3 linked regions of the Paraglaciecola psychrophila 170 genome follow. The protein of the gene in region 2 interacts with the protein of the main gene of each other region in a pairwise test. Links are inferred from orthologs where the notes say so. Each region holds a gene or a part of one and is shown on either strand. Other genes may lie near its edges. The genes, in order: C427_RS21435, C427_RS15785 and bolA.

Region 1 (7,642 bases), 1.3 Mb from region 2 along the record:
AAAGGCTGGACCAGAACGAAGTTCATTGAGCTATTTTGGCGAGCACACAACCGCTTATTTGCGTAATAAAAGCACCAAACCTACACGAGAAAAATTGAATGCAGATATACAGCCCTTAGATTTTTCTTCACAAAGTTCAGGGTTATTCTCTGGCACAAAAGAAGTGCCCGCCAAAGAAAGCAAATAATGAACTTTTCGACACCAAGATAGTCCTTGTATTGTTTTTAAATTTAGATGTTGGAGATGATAACCGATGAATAAAGTTGTAAATCGTTTTTTAGTGGTTTGTTGCGTAGTGACTGCGAGCATGTCGGTCAGCTTAGTGTCCAACGCTGCAATACCCTTCTTTTCAAGTGATAAAGTAGAAGTACCTAGTCTAGCGCCGATGCTAGATGAAGCCACTCCGGCTATTGTCAGTATTTCTGTTGAAGGAACGCAAGTTTCACGGCAACGTGTGCCTGAAATGTTCAAACACTTTTTTGGAGGAACAGAGGAGCAAGTTCAAGAAAGACCTTTTAAAGGACTTGGTTCTGGCGTCATTATTGATGCGAAGAATGGCTACGTGGTAACAAATAATCACGTGGTAGACAACGCTGACGAGATTATCGTTAAGCTAACTGATGGTCGCGAGTTTAAAGCAAAGAAATTAGGTGCCGATGACCAAAGTGATATTGCGTTACTAAAAATAGAGCCTGATGCATTGACTGCAATGCCTCTCGCTGATTCAGATGAGTTGAGAGTGGGCGATTTTGTTGTGGCTATTGGTAACCCTTTTGGTCTGAATCAAACAGTAACTTCGGGGATTGTCAGCGCGCTTGGTCGATCGGGTTTAAATATTGGTGGATATGAGAATTTTATTCAAACTGATGCGGCGATCAATCGTGGCAACTCAGGTGGAGCGTTAGTGAGTCTTCGCGGTGAATTAGTTGGGATTAATACTGCTATCTTTGGACCTAACGGCGGCAACGTAGGCATTGGTTTCGCCATACCAAGCAATATGATGAAAAGTTTAGTCGACCAGATTATAGAGTTTGGCGAAGTACGACGTGGTTTACTTGGTATCGGGGGCCAAGATATCGACTCTGACCTGGCCGATGCGATGAACTTAGATGTCAACCAAGGTGCATTTGTAACTGAAGTTTCGCCCGACTCAGCAGCAGAAAAAGGTGGTATTCAGGCCGGTGACATCATTACAGAAATTAATGACAGATCCGTATCGAGTTTCCAAGAGTTAAGAGCAAAAGTCGCCAGCAGAGGCGCAGGTGCTGAACTTGAATTAACAATATTACGTAAAGGCAAACGCGAAAGGATTAATGTTGTACTTGGTGATGCAACCCAAAATCTGGTGGTTGCCAAAGAAATTCACCCAGCTTTAGAGGGTGCAACTTTAACCAACGGTAAATCTGAACTAGGCGATAATGGGATAGTTATTTCAAATATTGAATCACGTTCTCCAGCGAGTCGGATTGGTTTACAAGATAGTGACGTAATAATCGGCATTAACCGAAAGAAGGTAGATAACATTGTTCAATTACGAACTGAACTAGAAGAGGCAAAAGGCGTCATTGCACTCAATGTTAAGCGCGGTATCTCTTCTTTGTATTTGGTGATCCGTTAATAAAAACTGATGATTGATAGCATCACTAAGTCTTAGTGATGCTATCAACTCACTGATTTCAATGTTATTATTAATATCACCTGAAGTAAAAAATATTTAATATTACCTGTGTTAAAATCCTTATCTTTTTTACTAAAATCTATTCTTATAGGCGTGATAATTTCTTCGATCATCCTATTGCTGGTCCCCGATTTACGTCAAGGTAGCGGTCTACCACTGACGTTATTCACTGAGCAAGAGAGCTCAAAAAAACTTAGCTTTAATCCAGCAGTCAACGCAGCAGGTCCCGCGGTAGTTAACATCTATAGTCAAAGCATCGAAAGGAGCGGCTATAATCGTCGACAACCAATTGAACGAACCAGCCTGGGTTCTGGAGTGATTATGACTTCGACTGGTTATATACTGACTTGTTATCATGTCATTGCAAATGCCAAGCTTATTTTGGTGGGATTACAAGATGGACGTCTCGAAGAAGCTCACATAATTGGTTACGATCCGATAACAGATTTAGCGGTACTCAATATATCAGTTGAAAATTTACACCCTGTTCCGCAACTAGATGATCCTAAAACTCTAGTTGGAGACGTAGTGTTAGCCTTGGGTAACCCCTACAACCTAGGACAAACAGTCACCAAAGGTATTGTTAGCCGGATTAGTAATAACGAGCTAAATAATTATTTCGATTATATTCAAACAGACGCAGCACTTAATGAGGGCAACTCTGGTGGAGCACTGGTAGACAGTGAAGGCTTTTTGATAGGCATCAACAATGCTAATTTCAAAACTCGTATCAGCCGGAGTCGAGTTGAATCAGTTGATGGCGTGTCTTTCGCCGTACCTTACAATCTAGCCAAGAAGGTCATGGGTGAGATTATCGCTACGGGTAAAGTTACTCGTGGAGCATTAGGGTTTGTAGGTCAACAATCTGGACCATCAAGCGCTGGGATTATGGTTACAGCTGTAGGTCAAGGAAGTCCAGCCGAACAGGGTGGTTTGCAGATTAGAGACCTTATATTGTCTGTAAATGACATTTCTGCCAATAGTATTCGCGATACATTAGATTACATTGCCGATACTGTGCCAGGTGACACTGTCACTTTTGAGGTGAACAGAGATGGCACAGTTCTGAAATTGGATATGCTAGTTGCAGAATTACAATAACGTTAATGGTTACTTGTTTAGTTATCCACTAACTCTTTTGATGTTGGCACCTAAACCATTTAACTTTGTCTCGATGTGTTCATAACCTCGGTCTAAGTGGTAAATACGATCTACTGTGGTTTCCCCTTCAGCAACCAGTCCTGCGATCACTAAACTTGCCGAAGCCCTCAGATCAGTTGCCATAACTTGAGCACCCTTTAAAGATGACTTGCCATTGCATATAGCGCTATTGGCTTGCAAAGAAATATTGGCACCCATTCGCTGTAATTCAGGTACATGCATAAAGCGATTTTCAAAAATATTTTCAGTCACCACACTTGTTCCTTCAGCCAAACAATTAAGCGCCACAAACTGCGCTTGCATATCAGTTGGAAATCCAGGATGAGGCGCCGTTTTAATATCAACACTAATAAGTTGTCTATCTGTCATATCCAACTCAATCCAATCATCACCAACAGTTAATTTGGCACCGGCCTTAGTCAATTTATCTAGTACTGCTTCGAGGGTCTTTGGCGCCGCTTGCTCACAACGGATCTTTCCACCCGTGACAGCAGCTGCGATTAAAAACGTGCCCGTTTCGATTCTGTCTGGCAATACTCGATAACGACACCCTGATAAAGATTCAACTCCCTGAATCACAATTTTATCAGTTCCCGCATTTGATACTTTAGCGCCCATCGCATTTAGGCATTGAGCCAAGTCAACAATTTCGGGCTCTTTAGCGGCATTTTCTAAAATGGTTTCACCTTGCGCCAAACACGCAGCCATCATTAAGTTTTCGGTGGCGCCAACGCTTACCACATCCATAAATATGTGAGCGCCACGTAATTTTCCATTCACAGACGCCCTGATGTAACCATTATCCACATCAATTTTGGCCCCCATTTGTTCAAGACCTTGAAGATGTAAATTCACTGGACGTGCGCCTATGGCACAACCACCGGGTAACGACACATTTGCCTGCCCAAACTTAGCTAGAAGTGGTCCCAACACCAGAATGGATGCGCGCATGGTTTTGACTAATTCGTAAGAAGCATTGAAGTTATCAATAGAACTAGGGTCAATTACCACCGATTGCCCATCTTGACGATAAGATTTAGCACCTAGCTCATTTAACAAAGATAGACTTGTGTGTATGTCTCTCAGCTCTGGAACATTATCGAAATAACATGTGGAGTCTGCAAGAATGCTTGACATTAGAATAGGCAATGCAGCATTTTTGGCACCTGAAATAGTTACAATCCCATTCAGCGGTGGGCAAGCTTCAATAATTAATTTGTCCATAGATACACTCTATTTGATATGGCTAAGATGAGGGGGAGTGATAGATACTATTGAGGAAGATTAAACATTTTTTCGCGTTTCCATTGGCTTTCAGTAAAAGTCTTAATAGAAACGGCATGCATACTACCTTCAGCAATTTTTGCGACTAAAGGTGCATATACAAACTGCTGTTTTTTGACCCGACTCATAGTTTCAAATTGATCACTCACGGCGATCACTTGAAAATGAGATCCATCACCACTTACATGCGCTTCAGCCAAGCTTAATGTTTCAAGCAAAAGAGCTTCGATTTGTTGATTATCCATTACATGTCCAGATGAGTAAAATAGGCAGCTATTGTACCGACAAAAAACTGTCTACGTCGCTTATTTTTGCAAGCTTTATCAGGCTTTTTGGGATACCTATTAGCTCAAAATGCACATTTTGTTGTTGATTACCTTTTAAAAAGTTCATCAACCAAGCTAACCCTGCAGTATCAGTGTGACTCACACCTGACATATCTAGGGTCGAGGAGCCTTGCTTGTTTGCTCTTTTTTCTAATGTTGCCAGTGCCACTGACCTTGGGATAGTGTTTCGGTTCAACTCACCTTTTAAAGTGAAATAACCTGTGGGTGACTCAATCACTTGCAATTTAGTCACTCACTTTCCTTTTTGTCTGTGTCAATGTTAATAGGTCTACTAATAGTATTATTCATTAAATCGATTACTTTTTGAATGCCATCCTGTCGCAATATAGATTGGAACTCACTCTGCTTGCTAGACAAAAGGCTTATACCTTCGGCAACCATATCGTAAGCTTTCCACTCATTAGTTTTTTTATTTTTACGTAATTTAAATGCTAAATTTATATCTGGACGACCGGGCTCTTTAACGACCGCTCTAACCGTCACCGTTCTCTCATCAGTCACTTCTCGAACTGGCTGAAATTCGACGTCCTGTCCATCATAATAGGCCATAGCCAGTGCATAAGTAGTAATTAAATATGAACGAAATACACTGATATATTCTGGAATTTTTTCTCTTGGTACTTTTTTATAATGCTTACCTAAAACCTTTAATGCGGAAAAATTATAATCCACATAAGGCAGCAATTCCTCTTCCATAACCGTTCGAAGAAGCTCAGGGTTTTGTTCTATAAGCTGACGTTCCTCCTTAATCCTGCTGAAAGTTTTGGTTGCTACATCTTCCAACATGACATAAGGATTTTGATCTTGCGCTGGTACTGCGCCGGAGCTAAAAATTAACAGTATACCCAGTAGTAGAAGTGCACATTTATTTATCACGTTATTTTCTCCAATCAACGGCATCAATTAACCGTCGTTGCTACTAAATAAAAATTGACCAATAAGGTCTTCTAATACTAAAGCTGATTTTGTGTCTTCTATGTAGTCACCCTCAGCCAAGTTTTCAATGCCATCAATTACAAAACCTGGTTGAAAACCAATATATTGCTCTCCTAATAAACCTGAGGTAAGTATAGATACCGAACTGGTTTCTGGAAACTGGTTAAATTCTGAGGAAATACTCATGGTCACCAATGGGGTGAAGTCGCTATTATTAAGCGTAATGTTGTCGACTCTGCCTACTGTTACCCCACCTACTTTGACTGCTGAGCGGACCTTTAACCCTCCGATGTTGTCAAACTTTGCATACAGTATGTATGTATCTTCACTGCTCGACATGCTTTGATTGGCGACTTTGAGTGCTAACATCAAACCTGCTGCTATCGTCAAAGCGACAAATACACCCACCAATAATTCCGATTTTCTAGATTTCATTCCCATTTCCTTTACTCAATTCCAAACATTAATGCAGTCAATATAAAATCTAGCCCAAGTACCGCTAACGAAGAAAATACCACTGTTTCTGTTGTTGCCTTACTTATACCTTCAGAGGTAGGTACAGAATCATACCCTTTAAAGGTGGCGATCCAGGTAATCACAAAAGCAAACACTATAGTCTTTATAATGCCGTTCACCACGTCCTTATTCCAATCCACCGTGGACTGCATGATAGACCAATAACTGCCAGTATCTACGCCTAACCAATCCACACCTACCAGATGCCCACCTAAAATGCCAACCGCACTAAAAATTAGCGCTAACATTGGCATCGAAATAATGCCTGCCCAAAGGCGCGGCGCAATTATTCTTCGAAGTGGATCAACCGCCATCATTTCTAAACTGCTGAGTTGTTCAGTCGCTTTCATTAAACCGATTTCAGCTGTGAGTGCCGAACCTGCGCGTCCCGCAAACAATAAAGCGGTGACCACTGGACCTAATTCTCTAAGCAATGATAAGGCGACCATCGGCCCTAAGCTGCCTTCAGCACCATAGCTAACTAAAATGGTGTAGCCTTGCAGCGCCATTACCATGCCAATAAACAAACCTGAAACCACTACAATAAGCAGTGACTGAACACCGACTACATGTATTTGTTTGATAATCAGTGGGATCATCTTTAAAGGTTGAGGTTTGGCAATAATAGCGCCAAACAACATATATGTGGCTCGACCGAACATTTCTAAGCGGTTAAGTGTGTATTCCCCTAAATTTACTAACCAATTCATGATGTCCTACCCAAAAAAGCTTCAGCCGTATTTGTCGCAGGATAATGAAAAGGAACAGGACCGTCTGCTTGCCCCTGTAAAAACTGTTGCACTAGTGGCGAATCACTGTTTTTGATTTGTTCAGGAGTACCGCTGCCGATAACTCTTTGTTCTGCCAAAATATAAATATAATCTGCAATAGTTAATACTTCAGTCACATCATGAGTCACAACAACACTGGTTAATTGCAAGGCATCGTTTAAAGCTTTGATCAATTTTACTAAGACCCCCATTGAAATAGGATCCTGCCCTCCGAATGGCTCGTCATACATAATCAACTCTGGATCCAAAGCAATCGCTCTTGCGAGTGCTGCTCTGCGTGCCATGCCTCCGGATAATTCAGCAGGCATCAATTCTGCCGCACCTCTTAAACCCACCGCTTGTAATTTGAGCATGACCAATGTGTGAATAACGGATTCGGATAATTTTGTATGCTCCCGTAACGGGAAAGCGATATTGTCAAACACCGACATGTCGGTAAATAATGCACCACTTTGAAATAACATACTCATTTGTCTGCGCACTTCAAATAGGCGGTTGCGACGCATCCCTGGAATAGACTCCCCCTTAAATTTAATATCACCTTTATCAGGCACCAATTGGCCGCCTATCAACCGCAACATAGTGGTTTTTCCAATGCCACTGGGGCCCATAATAGCGGTGGTCTTACCTTTTTTAATTTGTAGTGAAATATCGTCGTAAATAATTCGACCACTACGGCTAAAGGTTAGATTGTTGATTTCAATCAAATTTTCCATTCAGATACAAACATTCCATTTTAGTTAATCGTGCGAAGTATAAAACACCCAGAAATAAAGTGTGTATTGTATTAGTTTTCTGCATAAAATAACAAAGTCAAAAAGTAACAAGTTATATTTCATTTAATACAACTATCGCTGAATATCAGCTTAACACTCATCATCGATGTTAGTTTATTGGTGCATTTTCAGGCTGTCATTTCTAGTCAGAAT
Region 2 (5,522 bases):
ATCTCTTTAGGAATGAGGTCACGGCTATTCGAATTAAATCGGACTTCTGCCCTAACCCAGTCAATAAATTCTTCATGATTAATACCTAGTTGCTTCGCTTTCTCATAAATACAGGCTTGCTTGTAAGCAGTTGGCCCGCCAATGTAACGTGTCCGACCTTGTTTTTTATTACCTACATTTCGTTTCATTGGGCGACGACCGGTTATGCTATTACAATTACCTCGACTATGGGCCCTATCAACTTTTTCTATCTTGAATAATCCAGTGTAATCATCCACTGCTAAGTCAATCCGTTTAATTTTTACATTATTCTGAAACACAATTGAGCGGATCCAAGTAAATGAATCATATTTCTCTGCCATAGAGCAGCCCCGCCCTGTTAACTCAAATAGGAACCGACTTAATTTCACACTGTATTTAATGCTGCCACATACGTCGTTTTCATCTGACACTGTGCATATTTGATATGCGATGTCGTAGCCAATGGGTATAGCTGCCCGTCTTTTAGAAATGGTTAATCCAAAAGACTTAAGGTGATTATTAACCCACATAAGGTATGTCGCGTGGTCATTGATGTTGCTAATAAGTAATGTTAAATAGTCAATAAACACTGGTGACTTATCGGGTGATACTCTACCGTCTTTTTCTTTGCTATTTAGTGGGACGAGACTTTTAAAACTATGCATTTGATGCCCTTACAATAAATACGAATGATCCGTTTGTGATCTCTGTAGATCTACCAACATTAATCAGACTAACTTTCATAAGGCACCTCCAGTCTTTTTGAGATGCGTATGCAAATGCGTTTGTTCACTAAGAAACGCGTCGATATCTGATGTCTTATATCGAACACAGCGACCAATCTTTAGATATGGGATTTGACAGGTTCCGGTGCTTCGCCAAACAGCCAAAGTGCCAATGGTGACACCAAGTTGCTCAGATACCTGCGTGGGGGTTAATAATGTATTTTGTGATCTTTTGGGATGCATAATGTTCGCTCTTGTTTATTCAAATTGAGCGGACATTGAAGGTGAATATAGTTAATTTTGTAAGATAGGTAGGTTAGGCCCTCTCTAATAAAAATCACAATATATTCAAAAATTTTTATATAAATCAAATGGATAACTGACCGTAGGTTATGATAGGAAAATTTAGTCTGATGGGTCGTACATAGTGAAAATATGGGTTATTTAAATTAAGAGTTCGGTGTACCACCATCATGGTTTAGATTGCATAGGGTCAAAATCCTATTTTTCATTTCGTTCGAAAAATTGTCTATGTCTATTCCCTCTTTGGAAAGACCATCTTTCATTGCCTCACCTTCCCAAATGCCCTTCAACAAATTTTTATACCCTTTTCGACTAGCCTTGAATTCTTCAAAAGTTGGTGACAACTTATATAATTGTATTGCTGCTCTAAGTGCATCTGGAGCTTCTTTAAACGGTTCTAACCATGTTTTTTGTTCAACCTCATCAATTAACTTTTGCTTTTCTAATCTGATTTTATTCCGCGCTTTAACTTTTGCAGTTTTGACTTTTTCCCGGGCTGCTTTTTCAAAACGTTTTTCTGCAGATTCATGAACTTCAATAACTTTATGATAGCTAGATATGTAATCTAATCCTAACTTAAGATCTTCAAGTACAGGTTCAAACTGTCGATTTGCATAAGCTTTCTTTTGTTTAGATTTAGGTAAATTAGAATAAGTGTTAAGTACTATTTCAATTGTTTTCTCCAATCCAATAACTTGATCTATAATGGAATACATTAATTCTACTTCAACATCATCATTATCCTGATTGTCATCGATGTTTGACGGCATATAATCAGGGGGATTAGATTTTGTATCAGAATTAGCGTTTGTTTGAGGATTGGTATCTATATCGGTTTTAGGCATTTATATTCCAAAATAAAGTAATTTAAGTAACTTCCCTTTCTATATTGCTGTAAACAATTCATTCGTATACATAGTTCTGTCGCTCGTTTCAAAGATGGTTTTGTTAAAATGCTAAGATTACCTAAATAGCTTCAGACTAGAAACGGTTTTATATATTTGATCAAAAGATTAGTAAGAGTTGAAATTTAAGTGATGACAAAATAAACAAAGCTGTTGCACATGTGTTGCACAAAGATAAATATACAAATTAAACACTTAAATATCAAATGCTTATGAAATTAAATGCTGAACAGGTGGGGATACCATTCAGTACAAATAAATAGCACTTCAATTTTTATCTACTTATTCATCCCCAAGTTACATCAAAATAAATATTTATAGAACTTTGTATTACGGTAGGAAAGACCTCCTAGGATATGTGGAATATTGCAGGATTATTGACCAAAACTAAAATAGGCAATCCAGCTTTGGGCGCCTGAAGTACATCGCTTAAAATCGACATTAAAGAAACGTTTAGGGCTTTTACACCTGTGTTGAACCAATTCAGAAGATAGAACTCATTCAGTCATAGACTCATCTTAAATTGATGTGCCCAATTCGCTCTGAAATGCGTATCTTGAGGTGGTTTGGGTATACATTGCTATGTATAATAAATTTATATTTACTTCAATAAAGAATGACATGGCGACTGACCCTTTAGATGACATGCCGAAAATCAGGTTAGAAAAAGATGATTTGGAGTCTTTTCATCGTACTAGAGCACAATCAACCAAAAAAAGCTTAAACAAAGGTAACTTGCCAGATGAGACACCTGCGACTTCAAGTTCCCCATCTTGGTTTGCTATTTTGTTTTTACTTGTCGTTATTGTTGCCGCAGCTGGTTATTGGTCGGCTCAACAATATAAAGTATTACAACAGTCACAAAACCGTATCGCTGAACTAGAGAGCCGTTTGTCTGCAACAGGTGAGGACATGGATCAATCAGCTGCAGCTTTGCAAGTTAAGGTATCTGAATTAAGTGCAAGGACAGAAGATTTGTGGTCACAAATGGACAAACTGTGGGCCTCGGCTTGGCGACGTAACCAGAGTGAAATTGGCGAATTAAATAAAACCGTGATGTCGCTAAAAGCATCAACTGAGAAAAGCACAAAAAGCCTAGGCAATGAAACGGCTAATAACAATACAAGCATCGGCTTAGCTAAAGAACAACTGGAAAACCAAGCGAATTTGCTGAAACAATTAAATGATAAATTTGGCCAAGTTAATAATGTTGATGCCGACTTTGAACAGCAACTTGCTAGTTTGCGTGAAAAACTGATCTCAACTGCATTAGCAAATAATGATTTAACCAATCAAATTGATGACTTACGTCGAAGAGTAGTGGCTGCAGAAAAAAAGGCCAATCAAGTAGAAAACATGCTTACTGGGCCAACTTCATAGTAATTAAAGACAAAAAAATAGAGCGCTAAGGGCTCTATTTTTATATCTGGTGTTGGGTTTATTCAGCTGGAGTCTCACCGGCTCTTTTAGCCGCAGACTCTTTGATTAAAGTCTGTAACTCGCCTTGTTGGGTCATTTCCATAATGATGTCACAACCGCCAACTAACTCACCATCAACCCAAAGTTGCGGGAACGTTGGCCAATCTGCATATTTAGGTAACTCAGCCCGGATATCAGGATTTTGTAAAATATCAACATAAGCAAACTGCTCGCCACAAGACATCAGAGCTTGGGTGGCTTGAGCAGAAAAACCACAGTTAGGTAATTTAGGTGAGCCCTTCATATATAAAATTATGGGATTTTCTTCGATTTGTTGTTTAATTTTTTCAATAGTATCCATGTAACGGCTCTCATTTAAATTTTGATGATAAGGATCTGGTGATAAGTTTAACGTTTTCAACTAGTGATTAATACTCTACTGATCTTTTGTTAGATCGTTTTAGTAAATTACATACTAAGAATTAATTAATCTTACACTTGAAAAACATTATCAAGACGCAATATCTATACATATAGAATTTGTTTTAACAAATAACAAACCATTGCTCTTACATTATAATATAAAGTACTAGCATTTATCGGTTCTAAATTAAAATACACATCACCCTTTATGGAGAAATAAAATGGCTTTTGAATTACCAGCACTTCCTTATGAAAAGAACGCGCTAGAACCACATATCTCTGCTGAAACCTTGGAATACCATTATGGTAAGCACCATGCGACGTATGTCACTAAACTAAATGGTTTAGTTGAAGGCACTGACATGGCCAGTAAAAGCCTAGAAGATATTGTTAAGAATTCTGAAGGTGGCGTGTTTAACAATGCTGCACAGATATGGAATCACACGTTCTATTGGAACAGCTTAAGCCCGAATGGCGGCGGCGAACCCACGGGTGCTTTAGCTGAAGCTATAAACGCCAAATGGGGTTCTTTCGCAGACTTCAAAGCGGCCTTGAATGATAAAGCGGTTAACAACTTCGGTTCTAGCTGGACTTGGTTAGTTAAAACAGCTGACGGTAGCTTAGATATAGTTAACACTAGCAACGCAGCCACACCTTTGACTGATCATACCTTAACGCCTTTACTGACAGTTGATTTGTGGGAGCACGCTTACTACATTGATTACCGTAATGTACGTCCTAAGTACCTTGAAGGTTTCTGGGCATTAGCTAACTGGGATTTTGCTGCTGCAAACTTCGCCTAATAGCCAACTATCCAAAAAATAAATATCAGCCCTGTTAATCAGGGCTTTTTTTTGCTATTTTTCAGCAGACAATACCTATCAAAAGTAAATAATGTGAAATGAGGTTTTTATGTCAATGTCTAATATAATTTGTGGCATTGTTGTGGTGATGTCCATGCAAATGTCGCAACTGGCTTTTGCAAGTGGTAATGGCATAGTGGTATTCCAATCAGATTTTGGTTTAAGTGATCAGGCTGTATCAGCGATGCATGGTGTTGCATTGGGTGTAGATAAAAACCTTAAAGTAGAGGACTTAACTCACGATATTCCTGCCTATAATATTTGGGAGGGTGCATACCGTTTAGACGCAGTAGCCGACTTTTGGCCTGCAAATACAGTATTTGTGTCCGTCGTCGACCCAGGGGTGGGCAGTGATAGAAAGTCAGTGGTTTTAAAAACCAAAACTAATCATTATTTTGTTACTCCAGACAACGGTACTTTAACGCTAGTGGCTAAACGATTAGGTATTAGTGAGGTCAGAGAAATTGACGAAAAAGTCAATCGATTAAAAGGTAGTGAAGCATCTCACACTTTTCATGGCCGTGATGTTTATGCTTACACAGGCGCCCGTTTAGCAGCCAGCGCAATAAATTTTGAACAAGTAGGACCTAAGTTAGCGCCAGAGGTGCTAAGTATACCATTTGAAGCCGCACGTATTGATGCCAACTCGTTAATCGGCGGAATTCCCATCTTGGATCCCGCTTACGGCAATGTATGGACCAATATTCCTATGTCATTACTGTTGTCGCTCACAAAATCAAAAGATTATGCGAGTCTTTATACCCAACAGTTTCTAGTAACTGTGACACGAGGGGATAAATTTGTTTTATCCGAAACCATCAGTTTTGAACGTTCCTTTGCAGGTGTAAAAGAGGGACAACCGT
Region 3 (7,649 bases), 3.2 Mb from region 2 along the record:
CCCAATTCATCTACCTCTGGATGCGCTTGAGTCAGTTTATCAGTAAACAAATCGTAAATTTGCTCGATACATCCCTGGTGTGTTCCTTCCTCTTTCATCACTTTATAAATCAGAGAAATATACAAGGGCATAACTGGAATGGCCGAACTAGCTTGGGTTACCAAAGCTTTTAAAGACGATACATATGCCTGAACATTTTTAGCTGCTTGGGTCTTCACAATAGCGGCAGCAGCACGATCTAAATCTTCTTTAGCCTTACCGATGGTCGCCTGTCCATAAATGGGCCAAGTAAGTTCTTTACCTACATAGGTATATGCAGTAGTTTTACAATTGTCTGCCAACAAGTCTGCCTTGCCTAAAGCTTCTAACCATAATTCCCAATCTTCACCACCCATAACCTTAATAGTTTGTTGAATTTCATCTTCGTTAGCGGGGTCTAGTGCAATCTCATGAATGATGTTTTTATCGGTATCGTAGGTTTTTGTTGTGTATGCTTGGCCCACCGGTTTTAAAGTCGATTTGTATACTTCACCAGTTTCAGGATCCGTTCGTCTTGGTGACGCTAGGCTATAGATAACTAAGTCTACTTTGCCCATATCAGCTTTTAATGTATCGATAACCTGCTGCTTTAGCTCTTTTGAAAAGGCATCACCGTTTAAGGTTTTTGCATACAGCCCTGCTTCTGAGGCTTTAGCATGAAACCCCGCCGTATTATACCAGCCAGCCGTGCCTGTCTTACGTTCAGTAGGAGGCTTTTCAAAACACACACCTAAAGTGTTAGCACCTCCAGCAAATGCAGCAGTGATCCTAGAAGCCAGTCCATAACCAGTAGAACTACCAATAACCAATACGTTTTTAGGCGTATTGTTCAATGCTCCCTGGGCTTGAACATAATCAATTTGTTGTTGAACACTAGTGGCACATCCAATCGGATGCGCATTAGTACAGATAAAGCCACGAATTTTCGGCTTAACAATCATATAAAGTTCCTATTTAAAAATTATAAGGCATTGTAATGCTAGTCAACGTTTAAACACATCTGAACAGCTGGTACAGATACAATAACATAGCTATAAATGTGCTGATTATTAGTTATGGTCAGCACGATTTTTGTAATATTCAAACTCTGATATTTGGTGGTACTTCATCACCTTGGTTTGAAAATCTGCATAAGACTCATATACTTTTTTGAACATTGGGTCGGCGGCAGACTGTTCTTGCATTACCACAGCCGAGGCCTTTTTTAATGCTAACATCACATCTCTTGGAAGAGGACGCATATCAACACCATGTGTTTCTACTAAGGCTTGCATTGCCGCATTGTTCGCAGCAGTGTATTCATCCCACATATCTTGATTGACCGCACGGGTTGCCACTTCAATAATAGCCTGCAAGTCGTCTGGCAGTGCTTCGAATGCTTGTTTGTTGACCATGAATTCTAAGTTTGCGCTGGGTTCATGCCAGCCAGAGTAATAATAATATTTAGCCGCTTTGTATAAACCAAACGCTAAATCGTTATAGGGGCCGACCCACTCAGTGGCGTCAATCGCTCCAGATTGCAGTGAGGTAAAGAGTTCACCCCCAGTCAGTGCTACAGGAATGCCTCCGAGTTTTTTGAGCACTTCGCCACCTAATCCGGGAATGCGCATTTTTAAACCTTTTAAGTCTTCAACACTGTTAATTTCTTTTTTAAACCAACCCGCCATTTGTACCCCAGAATTACCACCAGCAAAAGGGATCAAATTAAACGGCTCATATACTTCGCGCCATAGCTCTAAGCCACCGCCGTAATGTAACCATGCATTCATTTCGGTAGCGTTCATACCAAAGGGTATCGCGGTGAAAATTTGTGATGCGGGTGCTTTACCTTTCCAGTAATAAGAGCCTGCATGACCCATTTCAGCGGCACCACTGGAAACGGTATCAAATACCTCAAATCCTGGCACCATTTGACCTGCACCAAATACTTTTACTTTCAGCCTGCCGCTAGACATACGTTCAACATATTTGGCAAAAGTTTCTGGACCTTTACCTAAGCCAGGAAAATTTTTTGGCCAGGATGTCACCAGTTTCCATTCATAAGTTTGCTGTTCTACTTGTTCGCTAGGAGCATGAGAAGATTGTTCTCCACAGGATGCCAACAAGATGCTGAAAGTAGCTAAAACAGATAATTGAAGCAATTTCATATATAGACTCTCGAAAGTATTATTAAAGTAAAGAAGGTAACCAAGTTACCAGATTTGGCCAAATTGCCAAACAGGCTAACAACAATAGTTGTATAAAAATAAAGGGGGCTACACCTCGGTAAATATCTGAGGTTTTCACTTCTGGCGGCGCTACACCTCGTAAATAAAATAAGGCAAATCCAAACGGTGGGGTTAGAAATGAGGTCTGTAAGTTAACCGCTATCATAATTCCAAGCCAAATTGGATCAACCCCCATAGCCAATAATACTGGGGCAACTAGAGGAACAACTACAAAGGTGATTTCGATAAAATCTAAAATAAAGCCAAGTAAAAATATCACCACCATCACCAATAAAACGGCAGAAAATACGCCACCAGGTAAGCTGGCAAATAATTCTTCAATTAATTCTTCACCACCAAAACCACGAAAAACCAGTGAGAAAATAGATGCGCCAATGAGTATTAAAAATACCATAGACGTGACTTTTGTCGTCGACATCATCACATCTTTCAATTTTTGTAGATTAAGTTTTTTGTTGATGAGCGCTAGCACCAATGCACCTGCTGCACCAACACCAGCTGCTTCAGTGGGAGTAGCAAAACCTCCCAAAATTGAGCCGAGCACCATAAAAATTAGCAATAGTGGAGGAAAAAGAGCAGCAAACAATGCACCAGCAGAAATAGGTGCTTGGTCACTTTGTTCGAGCGAAGGGTCTATCTGCCTGCTAGCAAACACTAAAACATATAAAAGATACATCGCTACTAATAAAAAACCGGGGACTAAGGCGCCTACAAACAAGTCACCCACTGACACAGAGCGTGGTGAAAATATACCCATGTTCAATTGTGCTTGCTGAAACGCACTAGATAAAACATCACCTAACAAAACCAAAGCTATCGATGGAGGGATGATTTGCCCCAACGTTCCTGTTGCGCATATTGCCCCACAAGCAAAAGACGGTGAATAGCCTTTTTTAAGCATCGTTGGCAGAGAAAGTAAGCCCATAGTGACGACTGTAGCACCAACTATGCCCGTACTGGCGGCTAATAACATGCCAACAAGCACCACCGATATAGCGAGCCCTGACTTTAATCTACCCAGTACTTGTTCCATGGCGAGTAGCAAATCTTCCGCGACTCGGGATTTCTCTAACATTATCCCCATAAAGACAAATAACGGCACGGCAATTAAGGTTTGGTTAGACACTATGCCAAACAAGCGGCTGGGTACTGCTTGTAAGTAAGAGGTGTCAAATACACCCAAAAAAGCACCTATGCCAGCAAAAATAAGAGCGGTGCCAGCCAATGAATAAGCAACGGGATACCCTAGTAACAACACCAAACATACGGCTAAAAACATCAATAGCGAGAGATATTCCATTACTTACCTGCAACGACTGATGATTGTTTATGAAGTGACAATTTTGCAACATTGCTTATCACTTCAGCTATTCCCTGAAGCAGCATAGTAAACGAAAATAACAAAATTAAGCTTTTTAACAGAAAGACTGCAGGAATACCCCCGGCTTCTTGAGAAGCCTCCATGACTCGCCAAGCCCGCATCACGTAATCGTAACTCACTATGAAGATAAAAATATTCACTGGCATTAATAAAAATAGGCTACCAAAGATATCTACTCTGGCTTGCTTTTTAGTACTGAAGCGGCGATAAAAAATATCGACTCTTACATGCTCATTGACGCGTAAAGTGTGTGCCGCGCCTAATAAAAAGACCATTCCATGCAGGTACATTACCGACTCTTGCATGGCTATCCACCCAAGATTAAATCCATATCTGAGCACTACAATTAGAAATGTCAGTAAAACCATAAACAACGTAAACCAACTGACCAATCGACATAACGCGTGATGAAACACATCGATTTTTTTCTGCCAAAAGGCAGCTTGGTGCCAAAAAATAGTGCGGTTTAACTGCATCGTTGTTTCTTATTGTTGCGAATGATAACTAAAGGCCATCTTTAAATAGCCTAATATTGGAGTCGTTTTTACCAAAAATAAACAACAAATGGAAGGGGGGCAGCGCAGAGACGCAAAAGCACCGTCTGATAGGTGTTTTGATTTACACTAAGCAATCAAGTTGGTTGCTTAGTTCCGCCTAAACAGTTGGGTGATGTTGGAAATTCTCCAAACAAATTTTTCCATTCCTCTTGAGTGTAAGTATGTAGAGCTAAAGCGTGGATGTCGTTTGCTAATTCTTCTTTTAGTACTGAATTAACCGCTCGGTGACGTTTGATTAGGCGCTCGCCACTGAATATAGGCGTCACGATAACCACTTTAAAATGGCTCTCCGATCCCACAGGAACATTATGCATAGAACTTTCATTAATGACTTCAAGGTGCTGAGGATTGAAGTGACTGAGTAACTTTTTTTCAATATTATTTTGAATCTTCATTTATTCTCCAAGCTAGAATCATCTTTTATTTTAATCACGGCAATTTTAGCTTTAAAAAGACAATACAACATATTGCTTTTGACTAATCCCGAGACTGTGAGCATAACTCATTGACTGTTGACGATATATTTTTTGTCAGCTTAACCTGAATTTTTATACGATTTAGTGCTAAAGATGCTCAGTTTTGTATATATCTGAAAGTAAGGTTGATCCTCTGTGCTAGCGTTTTCTTGGTTTTAGCTACGCTGTGTTGCCAATATTTTTGAGTATCGCCGCTCATTACCAATAGACTGCCATTGTGTAAAGGTAGCCTAACTTTGTTTTTTGTGACGTTGTGATAAAAGTCTAAATTGCGTTCTTCTCCAAAGCTTAGTGAGGCAATCACTGGTTGCTGACCTAGTTCAGGCTCATTATCTGCATGGCGGCCCATGCCATCTTGACCGTGACGATATAAATTTGCCAATACAGAATTGAAATGACTGTTGCTAGCGTTTTCACATTTTTGTTTAAGTGCAAGTAATAAAGAGTTCCATGGCAAAGGGCGCAAGCTTAAATTCGAATATTGATAACACGCATTTTTGTCGCCGTACCATGCTTGTAATCTTGGTACATCAAAGGTTTTTCCGTATAAAGTGATTCGTTCTTGGCGCCAGTCTAACGACTGATGTAATGCCTGCATTAAGATTGCCGATTCAGACGCAGCAATAAAATTAGGATAATATTTTAGGTCTGCATCTGGCATATCCAGCTGTATTGGCGTGTTATCATATTGTGATTCAAACAGTGACTGCTGCATAACCCATCAAATTTGGAAAGAAATGAACACCAGTTTAACGCTTTTAGATAGAAATTTGCAGTTAGTTAGGTATCCACAAGACCTACAACATCCAAGCTGGCAGGCATGGGATGCTGCCGATGAGTATATAATTGAATATGTCGAGCAAAATGTTCAAGGTTTACAACATCAATCTATTAGTATTTACAATGATGATTTTGGTGCCTTAGCTTGTTGGTTTGCTGATTTTAAACCTCTATGGGTGAGTGATTCTTACGTAGCTAAACAATCTTGTTTGGTTAATCTGCAGCAAAATAATATCCCAGTCGAGTCAGTAATATTTTACGATTCAGTTACATCAGTGGACTCACCAGCGGAACTGGTGTTACTCAAAATCCCTAAAACTACCGCTTTACTTGAACAACAATTGATAGATCTACAAGCAAGGGTTATCCCTTCAACGACCGTGATAGCAGCAGGCAAAGCGACATTCATACAGAAGTCGACCTTGGCCTTGTTCGAAAAGTATTTAGGGAGCACCACTACTTCATTGGCGAAGAAAAAAGCACGCTTGATTTTTTGCCAGCCTACAGGCTGTAAATCACACGCAAGCCCTTACCCAACTATTTGGTTTACTGATAAGCCCCGGTTTGAAATCAGTAATTTAGCTAACGTGTTCGCACGTCAGCAATTAGATATTGGCGCAAGGTTTATGCTCGAACATTTGTCAAAATTAGCTAATATGGATAGTAAAACAGTGATTGATTTGGGCTGTGGTAATGGTGTGTTGGGATTACATATCCTTAATCAAAATAAAAAACAAAAGTGGTGTTTGTTGACGAGTCATATATGGCGGTTGCCTCTGCCAAGCAAAATGTATTGGCTAACTTGCCTGAAAAAGAGTCAGGATCAGAGTTTATAGTGAATAACTGCTTGGATGACTTTTCTGAAAAATCTAAATTTTCTGAGGTAGACATAGTATTGTGTAATCCACCTTTTCACCAACAAAATGCCATAACTGATCATATTGCTTGGCAAATGTTTAAGGATGCCAAGTCGTTGCTTCAAAGTGGTGGGCAATTGTTTGTGGTGGGTAATCGCCATTTAGATTACCCAAGTAAATTAAAAAGACTGTTTGGCAATGTAACAACAGTTGCAACCAATCAAAAGTTCAGTATTTTGTCTGCTAGTAAACGTTAGGCTCTAGGAATATCAACATGTTAAGAACAATGTTTATCGCGATTTTTGTCAGCTTTTTTGTTAGCACCTCCACTTCTATCTTTGCAAAAGATAAAGATGATGGCTCAAATATTCAACCTGACAACTATTACCCTCGTGTGAAAATGGTCACCAGTATGGGGGATATCATCGTTGAATTAGACCGCTCCAGAGCACCTATTACCGTTAATAACTTCTTGCGTTATGTAGATAAACGCAGTTACGAAGACACTATTTTTCATCGTATTGTGCCTGACTTTGTTGTGCAAGGTGGCGGCTACGACACCCAATTTATTGAAAAACCAGCATTCGGAAAAATATTTAACGAGTCTGGCAATGGCTTAAAAAATGTAATGTACAACATCACCATGGCTAGACAGAAAGACCCACACTCTGCCACTCGCCAATTTTTCTTTAATATGAGTAATAACGACAGCTTGGACCCCGGTAGAGATTGGGGTTACACCGCATTTGGTTCAGTTGTTGAAGGTTATGAAGTGTTGGATAAAATGGTCGCAGTGAAAACAGATTTCGACCCTAAATATGGCTGGTCAGACGTGCCGGTAGAGCAGGTTATTCTGATAAAAGTGATGGTATTACCGCCCGTGTAGGAAAAGTGCCTTTTACAACTTTTTTGCGACATTCATACTAAACTTAATTAGATTAATAATTGTTAAACTAATATTAAAGCTAGCACCACTTCTAAAGATAGGTTTGATACTAGCAATTTAGTGTTTGAATAAACATCACGAGGAATAGAGTGGGATATTACGCTCTACTGGTATTGGTCGCTTTTTTGGTTATGTTATAGCGCTTTGTAAAACAGAGTTGATACGGGATAAAGAAAAAAAGAAAATGTTAAGGATTATTTATGACAGGCGCTCAAATACATATTTGGTGCCATTTGAAAGACTGATCCTGAGTAGTAGAGCCTGTTCCAGGGTTTTTGGCTGGTGGAGCGTAATCAGGACAACAAGATGAATGTGATTATTCTTCGAGTTTACCTGCAAAATCTTATATTGATGATTGGTGTAGTTATTCAACCAATGAGGTCAC

The links.
Region 1: the proteins of C427_RS15785 (region 2) and C427_RS21435 interact in binary tests that used the Escherichia coli proteins (3 or more experiments, as listed by UniProt). The link is inferred for Paraglaciecola psychrophila 170 from one-to-one orthologs.
Region 3: the proteins of C427_RS15785 (region 2) and bolA interact in binary tests that used the Escherichia coli proteins (3 or more experiments, as listed by UniProt). The link is inferred for Paraglaciecola psychrophila 170 from one-to-one orthologs.

What each region holds. Positions count from the first base shown.
Region 1 is NC_020514.1:4,882,004-4,889,645, forward strand. What follows is about bases 2,740-5,594. They hold C427_RS21435 (BolA family protein), read right to left. Parts: upstream 4,369-5,594; coding sequence 4,111-4,368; downstream 2,740-4,110. Other genes in these bases: C427_RS21425 (trypsin-like peptidase domain-containing protein), read left to right, coding at 2,740-2,779; murA (UDP-N-acetylglucosamine 1-carboxyvinyltransferase), read right to left, coding at 2,801-4,063; C427_RS21440 (STAS domain-containing protein), read right to left, coding at 4,397-4,702; C427_RS21445 (MlaC/ttg2D family ABC transporter substrate-binding protein), read right to left, coding at 4,699-5,370; mlaD (outer membrane lipid asymmetry maintenance protein MlaD), read right to left, coding at 5,374-5,594. In the rest of the region: C427_RS21415 (ZapG family protein), read left to right, coding at 1-187; C427_RS21420 (DegQ family serine endoprotease), read left to right, coding at 254-1,618; more of C427_RS21425, read left to right, coding at 1,727-2,739; more of mlaD, read right to left, coding at 5,595-5,841; lipid asymmetry maintenance ABC transporter permease subunit MlaE, read right to left, coding at 5,853-6,632; C427_RS21460 (ATP-binding cassette domain-containing protein), read right to left, coding at 6,629-7,429. UniProt on the Escherichia coli protein: Involved in cell resistance against acid stress.
Region 2 is NC_020514.1:3,600,365-3,605,886, forward strand. The notes cover bases 2,064-4,812. They hold C427_RS15785 (Grx4 family monothiol glutaredoxin), read right to left. Parts: upstream 3,735-4,812; coding sequence 3,393-3,734; downstream 2,064-3,392. Other genes in these bases: C427_RS15780 (hypothetical protein), read left to right, coding at 2,537-3,334; C427_RS15790 (Fe-Mn family superoxide dismutase), read left to right, coding at 4,018-4,599; C427_RS15795 (SAM hydrolase/SAM-dependent halogenase family protein), read left to right, coding at 4,715-4,812. In the rest of the region: C427_RS15765 (replication initiation factor domain-containing protein), read right to left, coding at 1-686; C427_RS15770 (helix-turn-helix domain-containing protein), read right to left, coding at 762-989; C427_RS15775 (BAR domain-containing protein), read right to left, coding at 1,196-1,894; more of C427_RS15795, read left to right, coding at 4,813-5,522. UniProt on the Escherichia coli protein: Monothiol glutaredoxin involved in the biogenesis of iron-sulfur clusters.
Region 3 is NC_020514.1:448,028-455,676, forward strand. Bases 2,941-5,802 are described here. They hold bolA (transcriptional regulator BolA), read right to left. Parts: upstream 4,601-5,802; coding sequence 4,280-4,600; downstream 2,941-4,279. Other genes in these bases: C427_RS01920 (TRAP transporter large permease), read right to left, coding at 2,941-3,567; C427_RS01925 (TRAP transporter small permease subunit), read right to left, coding at 3,567-4,124; C427_RS01935 (alpha-ketoglutarate-dependent dioxygenase AlkB family protein), read right to left, coding at 4,779-5,396. Outside these bases: enoyl-ACP reductase FabV, read right to left, coding at 1-980; C427_RS01915 (TRAP transporter substrate-binding protein), read right to left, coding at 1,089-2,186; more of C427_RS01920, read right to left, coding at 2,209-2,940; C427_RS01945 (peptidylprolyl isomerase), read left to right, coding at 6,593-7,204. UniProt on the Escherichia coli protein: Transcriptional regulator that plays an important role in general stress response. Has many effects on cell morphology, cell growth and cell division. Acts by regulating the transcription of many genes, including dacA (PBP-5), dacC (PBP-6), ampC and mreB.